Regions from separate parts of the Streptomyces glaucus genome, predicted to be linked through region 3. Evidence: riboswitches for the same ligand, from Rfam matches in the RefSeq annotation. Region 3 holds a riboswitch; each other region holds the start of a gene.
The links. A riboswitch is a leader RNA that binds a small molecule or an ion and turns the genes downstream of it on or off. The one in region 3 is predicted to bind cyclic di-AMP.
Positions count from the first base shown of each region.

Region 1: it holds a riboswitch for cyclic di-AMP, as region 3 does, so the genes downstream of both, ABD363_RS11745 (M23 family metallopeptidase) here and ABD363_RS02935 (M23 family metallopeptidase) in region 3, are expected to answer to the same signal.
Region 2: it holds a riboswitch for cyclic di-AMP, as region 3 does, so the genes downstream of both, ABD363_RS19795 (transglycosylase family protein) here and ABD363_RS02935 (M23 family metallopeptidase) in region 3, are expected to answer to the same signal.

Region 1 covers NZ_BAAATK010000012.1:105,716-111,185, forward strand. Annotated here, with positions in the region: gene ABD363_RS11760 (bifunctional acetate--CoA ligase family protein/GNAT family N-acetyltransferase) at 1-1,059, opposite strand, end outside; gene ABD363_RS11755 (HPr family phosphocarrier protein) at 1,236-1,517, shown strand; gene ABD363_RS11750 (GntR family transcriptional regulator) at 1,720-2,415, opposite strand; gene ABD363_RS11745 (M23 family metallopeptidase) at 2,686-3,438, opposite strand; cyclic di-AMP (ydaO/yuaA leader) riboswitch at 3,452-3,651, opposite strand; gene ABD363_RS11740 (M16 family metallopeptidase) at 3,841-5,229, opposite strand; gene ABD363_RS11735 (M16 family metallopeptidase) at 5,226-5,470, opposite strand, start outside.
Region 2 covers NZ_BAAATK010000026.1:29,444-34,913, forward strand. Annotated here, with positions in the region: gene eno (phosphopyruvate hydratase) at 1-875, opposite strand, end outside; gene ABD363_RS19795 (transglycosylase family protein) at 1,232-2,008, opposite strand; cyclic di-AMP (ydaO/yuaA leader) riboswitch at 2,013-2,181, opposite strand; gene ABD363_RS19800 (transglycosylase family protein) at 2,358-3,488, opposite strand; gene ABD363_RS19805 (cytochrome P450 family protein) at 3,716-5,038, opposite strand; gene ABD363_RS19810 (nucleoside triphosphate pyrophosphohydrolase) at 5,197-5,470, opposite strand, start outside.
Region 3 covers NZ_BAAATK010000003.1:6,824-12,293, reverse strand. Annotated here, with positions in the region: gene ABD363_RS02945 (tyrosine-protein phosphatase) at 1-450, opposite strand, end outside; gene ABD363_RS02940 (alpha-galactosidase) at 620-2,698, shown strand; cyclic di-AMP (ydaO/yuaA leader) riboswitch at 3,009-3,169, shown strand; gene ABD363_RS02935 (M23 family metallopeptidase) at 3,174-4,133, shown strand; gene ABD363_RS02930 (SGNH/GDSL hydrolase family protein) at 4,412-5,197, shown strand.

The DNA.
Region 1 (5,470 bases), on a different contig from region 3:
GGAGGTGTTGATGATCCCGAAGGCGTTGGGCCCGATGATCCGCATGCCGTACGCGCGCGCGTGCCGCACCAGGGCGCGCTGGCGCTCGCGCCCCTCGGGACCGCTCTCGGCGTACCCGGCGGAGACCACGACGAGGCCCTGCACGCCGTGCTCGCCGCACTCGGCGACGACCGCGGGGACGTGCTCGGCCGGGACGGCGACCACCGCGAGGTCGACGGGCCCGTCGATGTCCCGCACCGAGCGGTGGGCGGGCACCCCGTCGAGCTCCTTCCACTCCTCGGGGAAGGCCCGGTTGACGGCGTACAGCCGGCCGGTGAAACCGGCGTCCCGGATGTTGCCGAGGATGCTGCGGCCCACGCCGCCGGGTGTGCGGCCGGCCCCGACGACGGCGACCGAGCCCGGCGCCAGCAGCCGCTGCACGGACCGCGCCTCGGCGCGCTGCTCGCGCGCGTACTGCACGGCCAGCGAGCGGCCGGTCGGTTCGAGGTCGAGCTCCAGGCGGACGACGCCGTCCTCGAAGCTGCGCTTCTGGGTGTACCCGGCGTCCGTGAACACCTTGATCATCCTGGTGTTGGCGGGCAGCACCTCGGCGGCGAAGCGGCGGATGCCGCGCTCCCGGGCGACGGCGGCGATGTGTTCGAGGAGGGCGGAGGCGACGCCGCGGCCCTGGTGGGCGTCCTGGACCAGGAAGGCGACCTCGGCCGTCTCGGACGGGGCGGGGCCGGCCGCGGACGGGTGGGCCGGCACGGCCGCGCCGCCGGCGCCGATCCGGTCGTAGCGTACGGTGGCGATGAACTCGCCGCCGACCGTGGCCGCGAGTCCCACCCGGTCCACGAAGTCGTGGTGCGTGAAGCGGTGGACGTCCTTGGCGGACAGGCGGGGGTAGGGCGCGAAGAAGCGGTAGTACTTCGACTCGTCCGACACCTGCTCGTAGAAGCTGACCAGCCGGTCCGCGTCGTCGACGGTGATGGGGCGGATGCGCGCGGTGCCGCCGTCGCGCAGCACCACGTCGGCCTCCCAGTGGGCGGGGTACTCGTGCCGGTCCGGCGAGGTCTGCATGGGCCCCAGCGTAAGGCTCGCGTCCGGCGACGGCGCGGGGCAGGCTGTGGGGGACGGAGGTCCGGGCCGAGGCCGCGGCCCGGCCGCCGCCCCGGAGGGACGCGCGTTCCTCCGGGCATGCTTCACGATATGGGAAACTGGTCTAGACAACCCTGAACACCGAAGGGCAGCAACACATGGCTGAGCGCCGCGTCAACGTCGGCTGGGCCGAGGGCCTCCACGCCCGCCCCGCCTCCATCTTCGTCCGGGCCGCCACGGCCGCAGGCGTCCCGGTGACGATCGCCAAGGCAGGCGGCACCCCCGTCAACGCGGCCTCCATGCTGGCCGTCCTGAGCCTGGGCGCCCAGGGCGGCGAGGAGATCGTCCTCGCGTCGGACGCCGAGGGCGCCGACACCGCCCTGGACCGGCTGGCGAAGCTGGTCTCCGAGGGCCTGGAGGAGCTCCCCGAGACCGTCTGACGCCCCTGCGCGGCTTTCGCGAGGCCGGCCGCGCACGGCCGGATTTCCGGCCGGCGGCGGGGACGCCGTCGATTCCGGGACGCCGTCCCGCACCCCCGAAGGGCTCGTCCGAATTACCGGGCAAGCCCTTCGGGTTTTTCATTTCCGGGCAGCAGGAACAATCCCCCCGGGAATTTCCTGCTCTTTGTATACGGCCTCCTTGTTAATGCCGCAGGCTCGGCATGTTTACGGGAGGTTGCGAGTTCCTCACACGCTCCGGACGGTCCGCGCCCGGGGCGAACCGCAGCCGGTGCGCGGCGGCCGCGCGCTCGTTGTGCAGCGCCGTCAGCGCCCGCGCGCGTTCGCCGTCGCCGCGCGCCACGGCGTCCACGATCGCCCCGTGCTCCGCCCAGGTCTCCACGGGTCCGGCGGGCGCCTGCACGGTGTACATCCAGGCGATCTTATGGCGCAGCTGGGTCAGCGTCGCGGTCAGGGCGGGGCTGCCGGAGGCCTGGGCGAGCGTCTCGTGGAACCAGCCGCCCAGGGAGCGCAGGTCCTCGCCGCCGCCCCGGCGGGCGCGCTCCTGGCCGATCCTGACCAGGCCGCGCAACACCTTCAGATGGGCCTCGGTGCGCCGCTGGGCGGCCCGGAAGGCGCCGAGCGGCTCCAGGAGCCCGCGCATCTCCAGCAGGTCGGCGGCCTCCTGCTCGGTGGGTTCCGCGACGCACGCGCCCGCGTGCCGCCGGGTCACCACGAAGCCCTCGGCCTCCAGGGTGCGCAGGGCCTCGCGCACGGGGACGCGCGAGACGCCGTAGCGGCGCGCGAGGAGTTCCTCGGTGAGGCGGCTGCCGCGCTCGTGGACACCCGCGACGATGTCGTCCCGGATGGCCGTGCACACCGAGTGCGCCGGAATACGCATGACCGACCTCCGCCTTAATCCCCGTGAAACGCCGACGATGGACGCGTGTTCCGTGACTCTATTGCAATGAGCCGGAATTTCCGACGGCGGCCCGGAAATCATGGATATTTTTTGGACATCCGGCCGTGCGGAACGCCGAAAGCCCCGGCTCGGGGAGCCGGGGCCTCGGGAAACGCGACCGTCCGCCGTCGGACGTTCACGAGAGCGTGCGGCGCCGGGCCCCGCGGGCGGGGCGTGCGGGGCCGGACCCCGTGCGCGGGGCGTACGGCGTCAGAGGTCCACGCCGTGCGAGCGGAGGTAGGCGACCGGGTCGATGTCGGAGCCGTACCCGGCGGCCGTGCGGGCCTCGAAGTGCAGGTGCGGCCCGGTGACGTTGCCGGTCGCGCCGGACAGGCCGATCCGCTGGCCCGGGAGCACCGCCTGGCCCACCGAGACGCCGATGGACGACAGGTGGCCGTACTGGGTGTACGTGCCGTCGTGCATCCTGATCACGACCTGGTTGCCGTACGCGCCGCCCCAGCCGGCCTCGACGACGGTGCCGGCGCCGACCGCCTGGACGGGGGTGCCGCCGGCCGCGTGGAAGTCGACGCCGGTGTGGGTGCCGGAGGACCAGACGGCGCCGCCGGCCCGGTAGCCGGTGGAGACGTAGGAGCCGGCGATGGGCGGCACGTAGGTGTTCAGGCGCTTGCGCTCGGCCTCGCGGGCGGCGCGCTCCTTGGCCTCGCGCGCCTTCTTCGCCGCCTCGGCCGCCTCCTTGCGCGCGATCCGGGCGGCCCGCTGCTCGGCGGCGGCCTCCTCGGCGGCCTGCTTCTGGGCGGCGGCCTGGGCCTCGATCTGGTCGGCCAAGGACTCCCCGAGGGCGAGGACGGGGGTGAGGCCGGTCTGCTCGGCGGCGAGGGCGGGGGCCGCGGCGGCGCCGATGACACCGGTGGTGGTGAGGGCCGCGACGCCCGCCGCGCGGGCGGTGGTGCGGTGCGTCCGGCCGGAACGGCGGTGCTTCCCGGTGGCGCGGGTGAACGCCATGAAGTGTGCTGGTCCTTTCCTTCCCTCTCGCCTGCCGGGTTAGCTGACGGGTTCGGAGCAGGAAGGTCTCCTACGGGCCCCCTCGCGCTCGCGCGGGCGCCCGATTCACCCCGGGGGGACTGCTGGTCCCCTCCAGCCGCGGAGGCGGCGGGAGGAGGGTGGGTCCCCGGCTCCCCCGGCTCGCGCCGTACGGGGATTCGGCGATGGCTGCCCGCTGCCGCGGGTGCGGCGCACTGCCTGACGGACAGCCCGGAAGACGTTAAGCGCGCCGGTCCGCAAACCCCAAACACGACACGGGTTTTGTAGCGCATCCCACAGGCCGGACAGGCAACCTCCACCCCAATCCGGGCATAAGGGAGCCCTGGTGACGTATCCGTCGCCAGGGCTCCCGCGCGCGTGCCGCTACTCGGCGGACACCACGGTGACCTCACCGATGCCGAGGGCCTCCACCGGCTCCTTGATCTGCGCCGCGTCACCGACGAGGACGGTCACCAGGCGGTCCACCGGGAAGGCGTTCACGACCGCCGCGGTGGCCTCCACGGTGCCGGTCTCGGCGAGCCGGCGGTACAGCGTGGCCTGGTAGTCGTCGGGCAGGTGCTGCTCGACCTGGTCGGCCAGGGTGGCGGCGACGGCCGCCGCGGTCTCGTACTTCAGCGGCGCCACGCCCACCAGGTTCTGCACGGCGACGTCGCGCTCGGCGTCGGTGAGCCCCTCCTCGGCGAGCGTGCGCAGCACCGTCCACAGGTCCCGCAGGGCGGGGCCGGTGTTCGGGGTGTCCACGGAGCCGCTGATGGCGAGCATCGCGGCGCCGGTGCCCTCCGGGGAGGACCTGAGGACCTGCCCGAACGCCCGCACGCCGTAGGTGTAGCCCTTCTCCTCGCGCAGGACGCGGTCCAGGCGGGAGGTGAGGGTGCCGCCGAGGCAGTACGTGCCGAGCACCTGCGCGGGCCACACGCCGTCGTGCCGGTCCGGGCCGGTGCGGCCGATCAGCAGCTGCGTCTGGACGGCGCCGGGGCGGTCCACGACGACCACCCGGCCGGTGTCGTCGGCGATCACCGGGGGCACGGGCCGCGGCTCGGCCGGGGAGCCGGTCCACGCGCCGAGCGTGTCGCCGAGCAGCGCGTCGAGGTCGATGCCGGTGAGGTCGCCGACGACCACGGCGGTGGCCGTGGCGGGGCGGACGTGCTTCTCGTAGAAGGCGCGGACGGCCGCGGAGTCGATGTTCGCGACCGTCTCCTCGGTGCCCTGGCGCGGGCGCGACATGCGCGAACTCGCCGGGAACAGCTCCCTGGAGAGCTCCTTGGCGGCCCGGCGGGCGGGGTTGGCCAGCTCGTGCGGGATCTCGTCGAGCCGGTTGCGCACCAGCCGCTCCACCTCGCCGTCCGCGAACGCGGGCGACCTGAGGGCGTCGGCGATCAGCCCGAGCGCCTTGGCCAGGCGGGAGGCCGGCACCTCCAGGCTCAGGCGTACGCCGGGGTGGTCGGCGTGCGTGTCGAGGGTGGCGCCGCAGCGCTCCAGCTCGGCGGCGAACTCCTCGGCGGAGTGCTTGTCGGTGCCCTCGGCGAAGGCCCGCGCCATGATCGTGGCGACGCCGTCGAGGCCGGCCGGCTCGGCGTCCAGGGGGGCGTCGAGGAGGACCTCGACGGCGACGACCTGCTGGCCGGGGCGGTGGCAGCGCAGGACCGTCAGGCCGTTGCCGAGCGTCCCGCGCGTGGGGGCCGGGAACGCCCAGGGCCTGGGCTCGCCTCCCTCGGGCCGGGGGTGGAACTCCATCGTGGCGAGCTCGGTCACTTCGCCGTCTCCTCGTTGTCGTCGGTGGCCGCGGCGTCCGCTTCCCCGGCCTCGGTGGCGACCGGCTCGTAGACGAGCACCGCGCGGTTGTCGGGGCGCAGGCGGGCCTTGGCCACCTCCTGCACCTCCTCCGCCGTCACCTCCAGCACGCGCTGGACGGCGGTCAGGGCGAGCTGGGGGTCGCCGAAGAGGACCGCGTACCGGCACAGCTCGTCGGCGCGGCCCGCGACCGTGCCGAGCC
Region 2 (5,470 bases), on a different contig from region 3:
TCCCAGTCCTCCTCGCTCAGCGGGTCCTCGATGGAGACCAGCGGGTAGGCGTCGACCAGCTCCGCGTAGTACGCGGTCATCTCCTCGGCGGTGCGCTCCTTGCCCTCGAAGACGTAGCGGCCGTCCTTGTGGAACTCGGTGGCGGCGACGTCCAGGGCCAGGGCGATCTGCTCGCCGGGCTGGTAGCCGGCCTCCCTGATGGCCTCCAGGATGAGGTCGAGGGCCTCGCGGTTGGAGCCGAGGTTCGGGGCGAAGCCGCCCTCGTCGCCGAGGCCGGTGGACAGGCCCTTGGACTTCAGGACCTTCTTCAGGGTGTGGTAGACCTCGGCGCCCCAGCGCAGGGCCTCGGAGAAGGACTCCGCGCCGATCGGGGCGATCATGAACTCCTGGATGTCCACGTTGGAGTCGGCGTGCGCGCCGCCGTTCAGGATGTTCATCATCGGCACCGGCAGCAGGTGCGCGTTCGGGCCGCCCAGGTAGCGGAACAGCGGCAGGTCGCTGGCCTCGGAGGCGGCGTGGGCGACGGCCAGGGAGACGCCGAGGATGGCGTTGGCGCCGAGGGAGCCCTTGTTGTCGGTGGCGTCCAGGTCGAACATGGCCTGGTCGATCAGGCGCTGCTCGGTGGCGTCGTAGCCGACCAGCTCCGGGCCGATCTGCTCGATGACGGCCAGGACGGCCTTCTCGACGCCCTTGCCCTGGTAGCGGCTCGAGTCGCCGTCGCGGAGCTCGATGGCCTCGAAGGCGCCCGTGGAGGCGCCGGACGGGACGGCGGCACGGCCCGTGCTGCCGTCGTCGAGGCCGACCTCGACCTCGACCGTGGGGTTGCCTCGGGAGTCCAGGATTTCCCGGGCTACGACGACGTCGATGGACGGCACGAGCATCTCCTTCTTGAATGTGACGCGGGTTGGCAGGACCGTGACGGCTCCGCGAGTGAACCGTGGTGGCTCTGCGAGACGAGCCTAACCGGCTCGGGGCGATCGGCCAGCCGGTCACCCCTTGCACGGGGGAACCGGGAGTAAATTGTTTCCCGGCGGAACAAAGAGGTCAACGGGCGGCCGCGCCCCCTCCCGCGCCCGTACGCCCCCAGCCACGCAAAAGCCCCGCCCCGGTGCGTACGGGGGAACACGCACCGGGGCGGGGAGCCCGTGGGGACGGGGGGACGGCCCTCACGGGGCTTCCATGACGGAGGACCCGGATGTGAGGGCGCTGTGGCCGGCCCGGGAGCCGCCTCTTACTTCAGGTGCAGCTGCTGGCCCGGGTAGATGAGGTCGGCGTCCTCGACGATGTCCTTGTTCAGCTCGAACAGCTTCGCCCAGCCGCCCCGGACGTCGTGCTCCGCGGCGATCGAGCTGAGGGTGTCGCCCTCGACGACCTTGTACTCGCCGTCGCCCTTCTTGACCTTCTCGCCGGTCGGGGTGGTGACGGTCTTCTGGGCGGCCGGACGCTCGGCGGAGCGGGAGGCCGGCTGCTCGGTGGAGCGGGTGGTGGTCCCGGTGTTCTGCGAGGAGCCGCCCGAGGCCCCGCCGGACCAGTCGTTCGAGGCCCCGCCGGACGAGCCGTTGGAGGCCCCGCCGGACGAGCCGTTCGAGGAGGAGCCGTTCGACGAACCGCTCGACGCGGAACCGCCGCTGTACGCGGCGCCCGACAGGTTCTTGCCGCAGACCGGCCAGGCGCCCTTGCCCTGGCCCGCGAGGACCTTCTCGGCGATCTCGATCTGCTGCGCCTTGGTGGCCTGGTCGGCGGTGGCGGCGTACGCCGTGCCGCCGTACGCGGCCCAGGTGGAGGCGGAGAACTGCAGACCGCCGTAGTAGCCGTTGCCGGTGTTGATGGACCAGTTGCCGCCGGACTCGCACTGGGCGACGGCGTCCCACTCGGAGGCGGTGGCCGCGGAGGCCGTGCCGGACGCCATCAGCGGGGCGGCGACGGCGGCGCCGGTCACACCGGCGATGGCGATGGCACGGGTGGCCTTGTTCGGACGACGGTGCTTGCCCTTGCCGGAAAACAGCATGGTTGGATCCCCTCACCGACGCCTGCGAGGTGAGCTGTCGGGTTCGGGCCGGTCGAGTTGCCCGGCCGCGTCCCTCGCGGGACACGGCTTCACCCCTAGCCGGTTCCGGCCTCAACTGCCGGTTCCGGCGCCTACCTTGGTTCCCCCGCTCCTGCCCACGGCGCTTGACGCGACGACTGTTCCCGGGCGGCCGCTGGCAGGATTCGGCGTTGCGGCAGCCGGGGCCCGCGGTGGCGAGCGGTCACGACCGTAGGCAGGCACGCCGCGGAATTTCAAAGACGATCAGGGCTTCTGAGATCTATCTCTCACTGCGCTTATATGCGACATTCAGCGGGAAACCCGACGCCAACTACCGTCGTTCTCCGCTCGGTTCGGCCCCGACCTCGAGCGTCTGACCGGGGACGATGGTGTTCGGGTCGGCGCCGACGACGTCCCTGTTGCCGTCGTACAGGGTGCGCCATCCGCCTTGGAGGTCAAGGGAGTCGGCGATGGTCCAGAGAGTGTCGCCGGAACGGACGGTGTACGAGCCGTCGACGTCCTCGCGCGTGGCGTCGTCGCCGCGGGAGGCGTGCCGGCCGGAGGAGGCGCTCCTGCGGTCCTCGACCGCCTCTTCGTCGGCGCTGGGGCCGCGGTGGCGGCCGATGCCGGCGGATCCGGTGTCGACCAGATAGGAAGTCCCCACGCTCTGTCCAGAGTTGTCCGCTTCGTCACTCCTGGGGGCGACGCTGGGCGAACCGCCACTTTCCCGGACATCGGCGGACGTGTCGGACTCGGCGGATTCGTCCTTCGCGTTTGACGCATCGTCGGGCGCGGTGGACGGGGACGCCGGGGCCGAAGGCGAGGAGGGAGAGGAAGGACCGGGAGACGTTTCGGGAGACGCCTCATGGGATGTTTCGGGCGAGTCGGACGAGTCACCCGAACCGGGCCGCTCCGAGGAGTCCTTCGCCCCTTCGGCGTCTTCCGAGCCGGCCGATCCCCCCGAACCGGCCGGACTTCCCGATTCCGCCGGGCTCGTCGGCTCTGCCGTGTTCCGGGAGTCCGCGGAACCGCCGGTGTCCTCGCCGGCCGGCTTCCCCTCCGACGCGCCGGCGCCGGTGGACGCCGGGTCGTCCACGAGCCCGGCGAGCAGGCCGCACGTCGGCCACGCGGCGATGCCCTGGTCGGCGAGCATCTTCTCGGCGACGGATATCTGCTGGGACCGGCTGGCCTGGTCGGCGCTGGCCGCGTACGCCAGACCGCCGTACTTCTCCCAGTCCTCCTGGGACAACTGCAGGCCGCCGTAGTAGCCGTTGCCGGAGTTCTCGCTCCAGGCGCCGCCGGTCTCGCACTCGGCGACCCGGTCCCAGGCCGCGCCGTCGGCCGCGCTGGCGCCGGAGGCCCCGAGGAGCGGGATCGCGATGGCGGAGCCGGTCACTCCGGCGGCGACGACGAGGGCCGGAGCCTGGCGGGGGCGGCGGTGACGACCGTTCCCGGAGAGCATACGGGGACCTTTCCCGAGACAGCACGGACGGCGCGGCGGAGCGCACTCGGCGCCGCGCTGATGGGTGAACGTATCCGCAGGAGATCGCTTGTCACAAGTTCATGCCGCACAGATCACGTGAAGATCACAGCCTTGAGGGCGTGTCACGTTTGCGGCGGCACGCGGCGGCTGTCAGCCCTTCGCTCCGTGTCGGTCACGGCCGCCGGGCGCGTCCGGCTCCGTGTCGGTCACGGCCCGCCGGGCGCGTCCGGTTCCGTGGCCGGCACGGCGTGCCGTACGGGGGTGAAGGCGACCGGCAGCGTGCGCAGGCCCCGCATGATGAGCCCGCCGCGCCAGCGCAGTTCGGCCGGGTCCACCGCGAGCCGCAGGTCGGGCAGGCGGGTGAGGAGCGTGGCGAGCGCGGTCCGGCCCTCCAGGCGGGCGAGCGGGGCGCCGAGGCAGTAGTGGATGCCGTGGCCGTATCCGAGGTGCTGGTTGTCCCGGCGGCCGAGGTCGAGCACGTCGGGGTCGGCGAACCGCTCCGGGTCCCGGTCGGCGGCGGCGAGGACGACGAGGACGGGGTCGCCGGGGGCGATGTCCTGTCCGCCGAGGGTGAGCGGCCGCGTGGCGAACCGCCAGGTGGCGAGTTCGACGGGCCCGTCGTAGCGCAGGAGTTCCTCGACGCCGGTGGCGAGCAGGCCGGATTCGCCCGCGGCGAGGGACTTCTGCAGCAGCTCCCGCTGGTCGGGGTGGGTGAGCAGGGCGTAGGTGCCGTTGCCGATCAGGTTCACGGTGGTCTCGAAGCCGGCGAACAGCAGGATGAACGCCATCGCCGCGGCCTCGTTCTCGGTGAGGTGCTCGCCGTGGTCGGAGGCGCGGATGAGGCCGGAGATGAGGTCCTCCCCCGGACCCGGCTCGGGCGGCAGGGCTTCGCGTTTGCGATGGATGAGGTCGGCGAGGTAGCCGCGCATCTTCTTCACCGACCGGGCGACGCCGCCCCGGGGGCCGCCCTGGTGGCGGATCATCATCCCCGCCCAGTCACGGAAGTCGTCCTGGTCCTCGCGGGGGACGCCGAGCATGTCGCAGATGGCGTAGATGGGCAGGGGGAAGGCGAACTCGTGGATGAGGTCGGCCTCGCCGTGGGCGGCGAACCGGTCGATGAGGCGGTCGGCGAGTTCCTGCACGCGGGGGGCGAACTCGGCGACGCGGCGGGGCGTGAAGGCCTTGCTGACCAGGCGGCGCAGCCGGGTGTGGTCCGGCGGGTCGATGTTGAGCAGGTGGGTCATCAGCTCGGCCTTGCGCTCACCGGGGATGCCCGTCTTGCCCCTGGCGTGGGCGGGCTCGTCGTGGTGCGCGGGGTTCTTGCTGAGCCGCTGGTCGGCGAGGGCCTGCTTGGCGTCGGCGTAGCGGGTGACCAGCCAGGCCTCGACCCCGCTGGGGAGCCTGGTGCGGTGCACGGGGGCGTGTTCGCGCAGCCAGGCGTAGGCGGGGTAGGGGTCGGCGGCGAACTCCCAGGTGAAAAGGGCGGGGGGTTCGGGGGCGGCGCTGTCGGGGATGGGCTGGTCGGTCACTCCTCGACGGTAACCGGCCCGCCGGCGTCCCCCGCGCGTCGGCCGGACCCCGCGGCGTCCCCCGCGCGCCGGCCGGACCCCGCGGCGAACCGCGCGGGCCGCGCCTCGCGGCCTCCGGCAGCGGCCGGGTCCGCTCCTCGGGCCCGCGGACAGCCGGTTCAGCTGGGGTCGCCGTGCTCCTTGTCCGCCCGTCCCTCCCGCTCCCTGATCGCGTCGCGGTACGCCCGCGCCGCCGCTCTCAGGGCGGCCTCCGGGTCCACGCCCTCCGCCTCGGCGCGGACCGCCAGGGCCAGCAGCTCGTAGCCGATGCCCTCGACGTGGGGCAGGGGAACCTCCAGGCCCGCGGTGCGCACCCGGGAGGCCAGTTTGGCCGCGAGGGCCAGGCCGGGCTGGCCGAGGGGGACGCCCTCGGTGACCGAGGTGCGCTGCTTC
Region 3 (5,470 bases):
GCTGTCCTCGGCGAGCGCGTGCAGCACCCGGGAGTGCTCGGCGGTGCGCTCCTTGACGATCGTGCGGTACGAGGTGATCATCCGCTGCTCGGCCCTGCCGTCGGCCAGGATCTCCCGCAGCTGGTCGAGGTCGCCGTCGCGGACCATCCTCCAGAACTCGGCGCCGTCGGCCGGGTCGGTCAGCGGCAGGTTGACGTTGCGCACGCCCGGCAGCTCGACGTCCGGCCCCTCCAGCTTCTGGTCGGCCGCGTTGCGGAAGTCGAAGATCGTGTGCAGGCCCAGGGAGGCGAGGAAGGCGGCGTCCGCCGCGGTCGCGTGCGCGAGGTGGCCGCTGCGGAACAGCACCCCGTGCCGCACCCGGCGGCCGTCCACGGTCGGCAGTCCGCCCACGTCGCGGAAGTTGCGCACGCCGGCCAGTTCGGGCTCGGTCGACGGGACCTGCTGCGTCACGGGGGACTCCTCCCACTCCCTCCCGCCGACGCGGCTCGTCGGCGGGCGCCACTCGACGATACGCCATGGCTTCCCGGCGCCACGGGTTGTCCACAGGCGTTGCCGAACCGGCGGACGGCCCTCGATGATGTCGGGACGTGGGTGGACCTGTTCGTGCTCGGGGGGCTGCATGCTGGAAATCTCGGAAACCGGCCGTACCTGGGTCCTCTCCGGGCCGGCCAGCAGCTACGCCCTCCACCTCACCGCACGCGACGAACTCGTGCACCTGCACTGGGGCCCGAGGATCGCCCTCGCCGACGCCGAGGCGCTCGCCGTGCGCCCGCTGCCGGACTACTGGCCCTTCGAGTCCCCGCTCGACGGACGCGAGGAGTACCCGGTCGAGGGCGGTCCCCGCTTCGTCCGGCCCGCCCTCGCCGTGCGCACCGGGGAGCGGCGCGGCACCGAATGGACCTTCGAGCGGGACGAGCGGGACGAGAGCGACGGCGGCGAACTGCGGCTGCTGTTCCGCGACGGCGGACTGGGCGTCACGCTGCACTACCGCATGCGGGGCGACGTCGTGGAGCGCTGGGTGACCCTGGAGAACCGGGGCCCGGCGGTCGAACTGCTGCGCGCCGACTCCGCCACCTGGACCCTGCCCGACCGCGACGGCTGGCGGCTGTCCCAGCTGCACGGCCGCTGGGCCGCGGAGTCCCGGCTCGCCCGCTTCCCGCTCGCCCACGGCGAGCAGGTCATCGGCAGCCGCCGCGGCCACACCGGGCACCAGCACCTGCCGTGGGTCGCGCTCGACACCGACGCCACCGAGGAGCGCGGCGAGGTCTACGGCTGCGCGCTCGGCTGGTCGGGCTCCTGGCGGATCTGTGTCGCCCGGCTCCCGGACGCGCGGGTGCAGATCACCGGCGGCGCCGGCCACGACGACTCCGGCCTGCTGCGGCTGGCCGCCGGGGAGACCTTCACCACACCCGTCTTCGCCGGCCTGTGGAGCGACGGCGGCTTCGGCGGCGCGAGCCGCGCCTGGCACGCCTACCAGCGCGCGTACGTCGTCCCGGACGCGGACCGGGACCGGCCGGTGCTGTACAACTCCTGGGAGGCCACCGGGTTCGACATCTCCGAGGAGCAGCAGCGGGCGCTCGCGCGGCGGGCCGCGGAGCTGGGCGTCGAACTGTTCGTGGTCGACGACGGCTGGTTCGGCGCGCGCACCGGAGACCGGGCCGGCCTCGGCGACTGGACGCCCAACCCCGACCGCTTCCCCCGCGGCCTGGCCCCGCTCGCCGCGTACGTGCACGGCCTCGGCATGCGGTTCGGCATCTGGGTCGAGCCCGAGATGGTCAACCCGGACAGCGACCTGTACCGCGCCCACCCGGACTGGGTGCAGCACCAGAAGGGACGCAGGCGGACGGAGTTCCGCCATCAGCTCGTCCTCAACCTCGCCCGCGAGGACGTCCGGGAGTACCTGTGGGAGCAGCTCGACGGGCTCCTCTCCAGCGCCCCGATCGACTACGTCAAGTGGGACTTCAACCGCTGCTTCACCGACGCGGGCTGGCCCGGCGACCCGTATCCGCAGCGGCTGTGGGTCGACCATGTGCGCGCCCTGTACGCGCTGCTGGACCGGTTGCGGGCGGCCCACCCGGGGGTCGCCTTCGAGTCCTGCTCGGGCGGCGGCGGCCGGATCGACCTCGGCGTGCTCGCCCGCACCGACCAGGTGTGGACCTCGGACAACACCGACCCGCTCGACCGGCTCGCCATCCAGGAGGGCTTCAGCCAGATCCACCCGGCCCGCGTGATGGCCGCCTGGGTCACCGACAGCCCGAACGCCATGCTCAACGGCCGGAAGAGCTCCCTGCGGTTCCGGTTCGTGAGCGCCATGGCCGGGGTGCTCGGCATCGGCGGCGACCTCACGAAGTGGACCGGGGAGGAGCTCGCCGAGGCCCGGGAGTGGGTGAGCCGTTACAAGGAGATCCGGCCCCTGGTGCAGCGCGGGGAGCTCCACCGGCTCAGGCCGCCCCGGGGCGGCCTGAGCGCCGTGCAGTACGTGCTCGGCGACGAGACCGCCGTCCTCGCCTGGCTCCAGGCGCAGCACCACGGCGAGCCCGTCCCGGCGCTCCGGCTGCGTGGTCTCGACCCGGCAGCATCGTATGAATGCCGCGAAACGGGCGAAGTGCACCGGGGGGCGGTGCTGTTGCACCACGGGCTGCGGACCGGGTTGCGAGGCGACCTCGATGCGACGGTCATCCACTTGCGTCGCCTCTGACCCTTCTGTCCGTATTGGCGGCTTTTGCTGTAACTCCCTGCGCGCTGAGGGGAGCTGGAGCGGCGTCACGTGAGGAGCGTCATACCCGTGACCGTCCGTTGCCCGTCATGCTCACGTAATTCGCGTGACCCACAAGGGATTTCCGGAAAGGAAACAGGGCCGAAATCGACGGAGGGTGACCGGGGATTCCAGTAGTGGATCAAGTCGATCCGCAATTCCGCACAACCTTCGCTTGTCCCTGTGCGTCCTGGTCGCTTACGTTCGCCACCGATCCGGACGGACGCCGAATCCTGCCGCCGACCGGAGCCCGCACACCCACCCACCCGTGTACGGCAGGAGCGGGGGACCCACAGGTACGACTGCCTGTTCCGGTTCCCGGACCAGGCTTGGGGTAAAGCCGCGCCCCTCGGCGCGACCGGACATCTCCAGTCCGCACCCGACAGCTCACCTCGCAGGCGCCGGAGAGGAATGCGCCATGCCCGCGAAGGGTAAGCACCGCCGCAGCAAGACCCAGCGTTTCACCCGTTCCATCGCCGCCGCCGGAACCGGCGGCGCCGCGCTCGCCCTCCCGCTCCTGGGAGCCACGGGTGCCCACGCCGCGCCCGCCCAGTCCGTCCCGGAAAAGGCCGTCCAGTCCCTGCCGGCCGCCGAGAGGACGACCGCGGACGAGAACACGGGCACGCGGACCTACACCGTGAAGGCCGGCGACTACCTCTCGAAGATCGCCGACGAGGAGAACGTCAGCGGCGGCTGGAAGAAGCTGTACGCGGACAACCGCGAGGCCGTCGGTGACGACCCGTCGCTGATCCACCCCGGCCTGAAGCTCGCGCTCGGCAAGAAGGCCGCGACGAGCACCGCCGAGTCCTCCTCCCCGTCGGAGTCCCCCGAGTCCTCCGCGGCGCAGCCGTCGGCGGAGCCCGCGCAGCCCTCCGAGTCCACGCAGTCCGCCCCGTCGAAGCCCTCGTCGGCCGCGTCCCCCGAGCAGGACGCGGCCGCCGGGCAGTCCGCCGGCACCACGAACGCCTCCAGCGGCTACACCCTCCCGGTGAGCGGCGCCGGCGTCGGCACCGCCTACCGCGTGGCCGGCAGCATGTGGTCCAGCGGCTACCACACCGGTGTCGACTTCGTCGTCCCGACCGGCACCTCCCTCAAGGCGGTGGCCGCGGGCACGGTCGTCTCCGCGGGCTGGGGCGGCGCGTACGGCAACCAGGTCGTCATCAAGCTCGACGACGGCCACTACGCCCAGTACGCCCACCTGTCCTCGCTGTCGGTCTCGACCGGTCAGACCGTGACCGCCGGTCAGCAGGTCGGCCTGTCCGGCGCGACCGGCAACGTGACCGGGCCGCACCTGCACTTCGAGATCCGCACCACGCCGAACTACGGCTCGGACGTGGACCCGGTGGCCTACCTCCGCTCGCACGGCGTCTCCATCTGACACCGGCCGGCACCGCCCGCCCGACGAGCCGCCGAAGGCCGGACCCCGATCCCCGGGTCCGGCCTTCGGTCTTCGGTCCCCGGATCCGGCCGCCGTGCTCCGCGAGCAACGGGTCCGGGGCGCCAACACCCCTGGACAAAGCCCTATTCCGGAATTGGCCAACACTTTAGGAGTGGCTTATCTCACCGCCCGTCAACCCCTCCTTACGGTCGCGTAGGTCACATTCCACGGTGAATCATGGTCATGTGGCAGACGATTCGAAGAGTGACAGCAGATCAGTGATCGGGTCGTACGTTGCGGTGGGGGACAGCTTCACCGAGGGCGTCGGCGACCCCGGCCCCGACGGGGCGTTCGTCGGCTGGGCCGACCGGCTCGCCGTGCTGCTCGCGGACCTCAGGCCGGAAGGCGACTTCACCTACACCAACCTCGCCGTACGCGGCAAGCTGCTCGACCAGATCGTGGCGGACCAGGTGCCGCGGGCCGTCGAACTGGCGCCGGACCTGGTCTCGTTCTGCGCGGGGGGCAACGACATCATCCGGCCCGGCACCGACCCGGACGACGTGGCCGAGCGCTTCGAACGGGCGGTCGCCGCGCTCACCGAGGCGGCCGGCACCGTCATGGTGACGACCGGCTTCGACACCCGCGGGGTGCCCGTGCTCAAGCATCTGCGCGGCAAGATCGCCACGTACAACGGGCACGTGCGGGCCATCGCCGACCGGTACGGCTGTCCGGTGCTCGACCTGTGGTCGCTCCGGAGCGTCCAGGACCGCAGGGCCTGGGACGCCGACCGGCTGCACCTGTCGCCCGAGGGGCACACGCGCGTGGCGCTGCGCGCCGGGCAGGTCCTCGGCCTGGAGGTGCCGGCCGACCCGGAGCAGCCCTGGCCGCCGCTGCCGCCGCGCGGCACCCTGGAGATCCGCCGGGACGACGTGCAGTGGGCGCGCGACTACCTGGTGCCGTGGATCGGGCGCAGGCTGCGCGGGGAGTCGTCCGGGGACCGGGTGACGGCGAAGGGGCGGCTGGCGCTGGAGGACATCAGGATGCGGATCGCTTCGGTGGCCTGAGCCGGGGCTGAGCAGGAGCGGGGGCAGCCCGGATCTCCCGGGTCCGTGACCGCCCGCAGAACCCCGGCCCCGGTTCCCGGACGGCGCCCGCCCCTTCCGCACCCGGCACCAGGCCCGGGTGCGGCGTCGGCCCCCGGCGGGCCCGCCGGGGAAGCGACCGGCCGCGGCACCGCACCTCCGGGCGGGACCGAACCGGTCCCGCCTCGCCACGGGGACCGCTCGAGCCACAAAGCGCGCGGGTGGTGGCCCAGCGCCCGCCGGGGCCGGGGACCT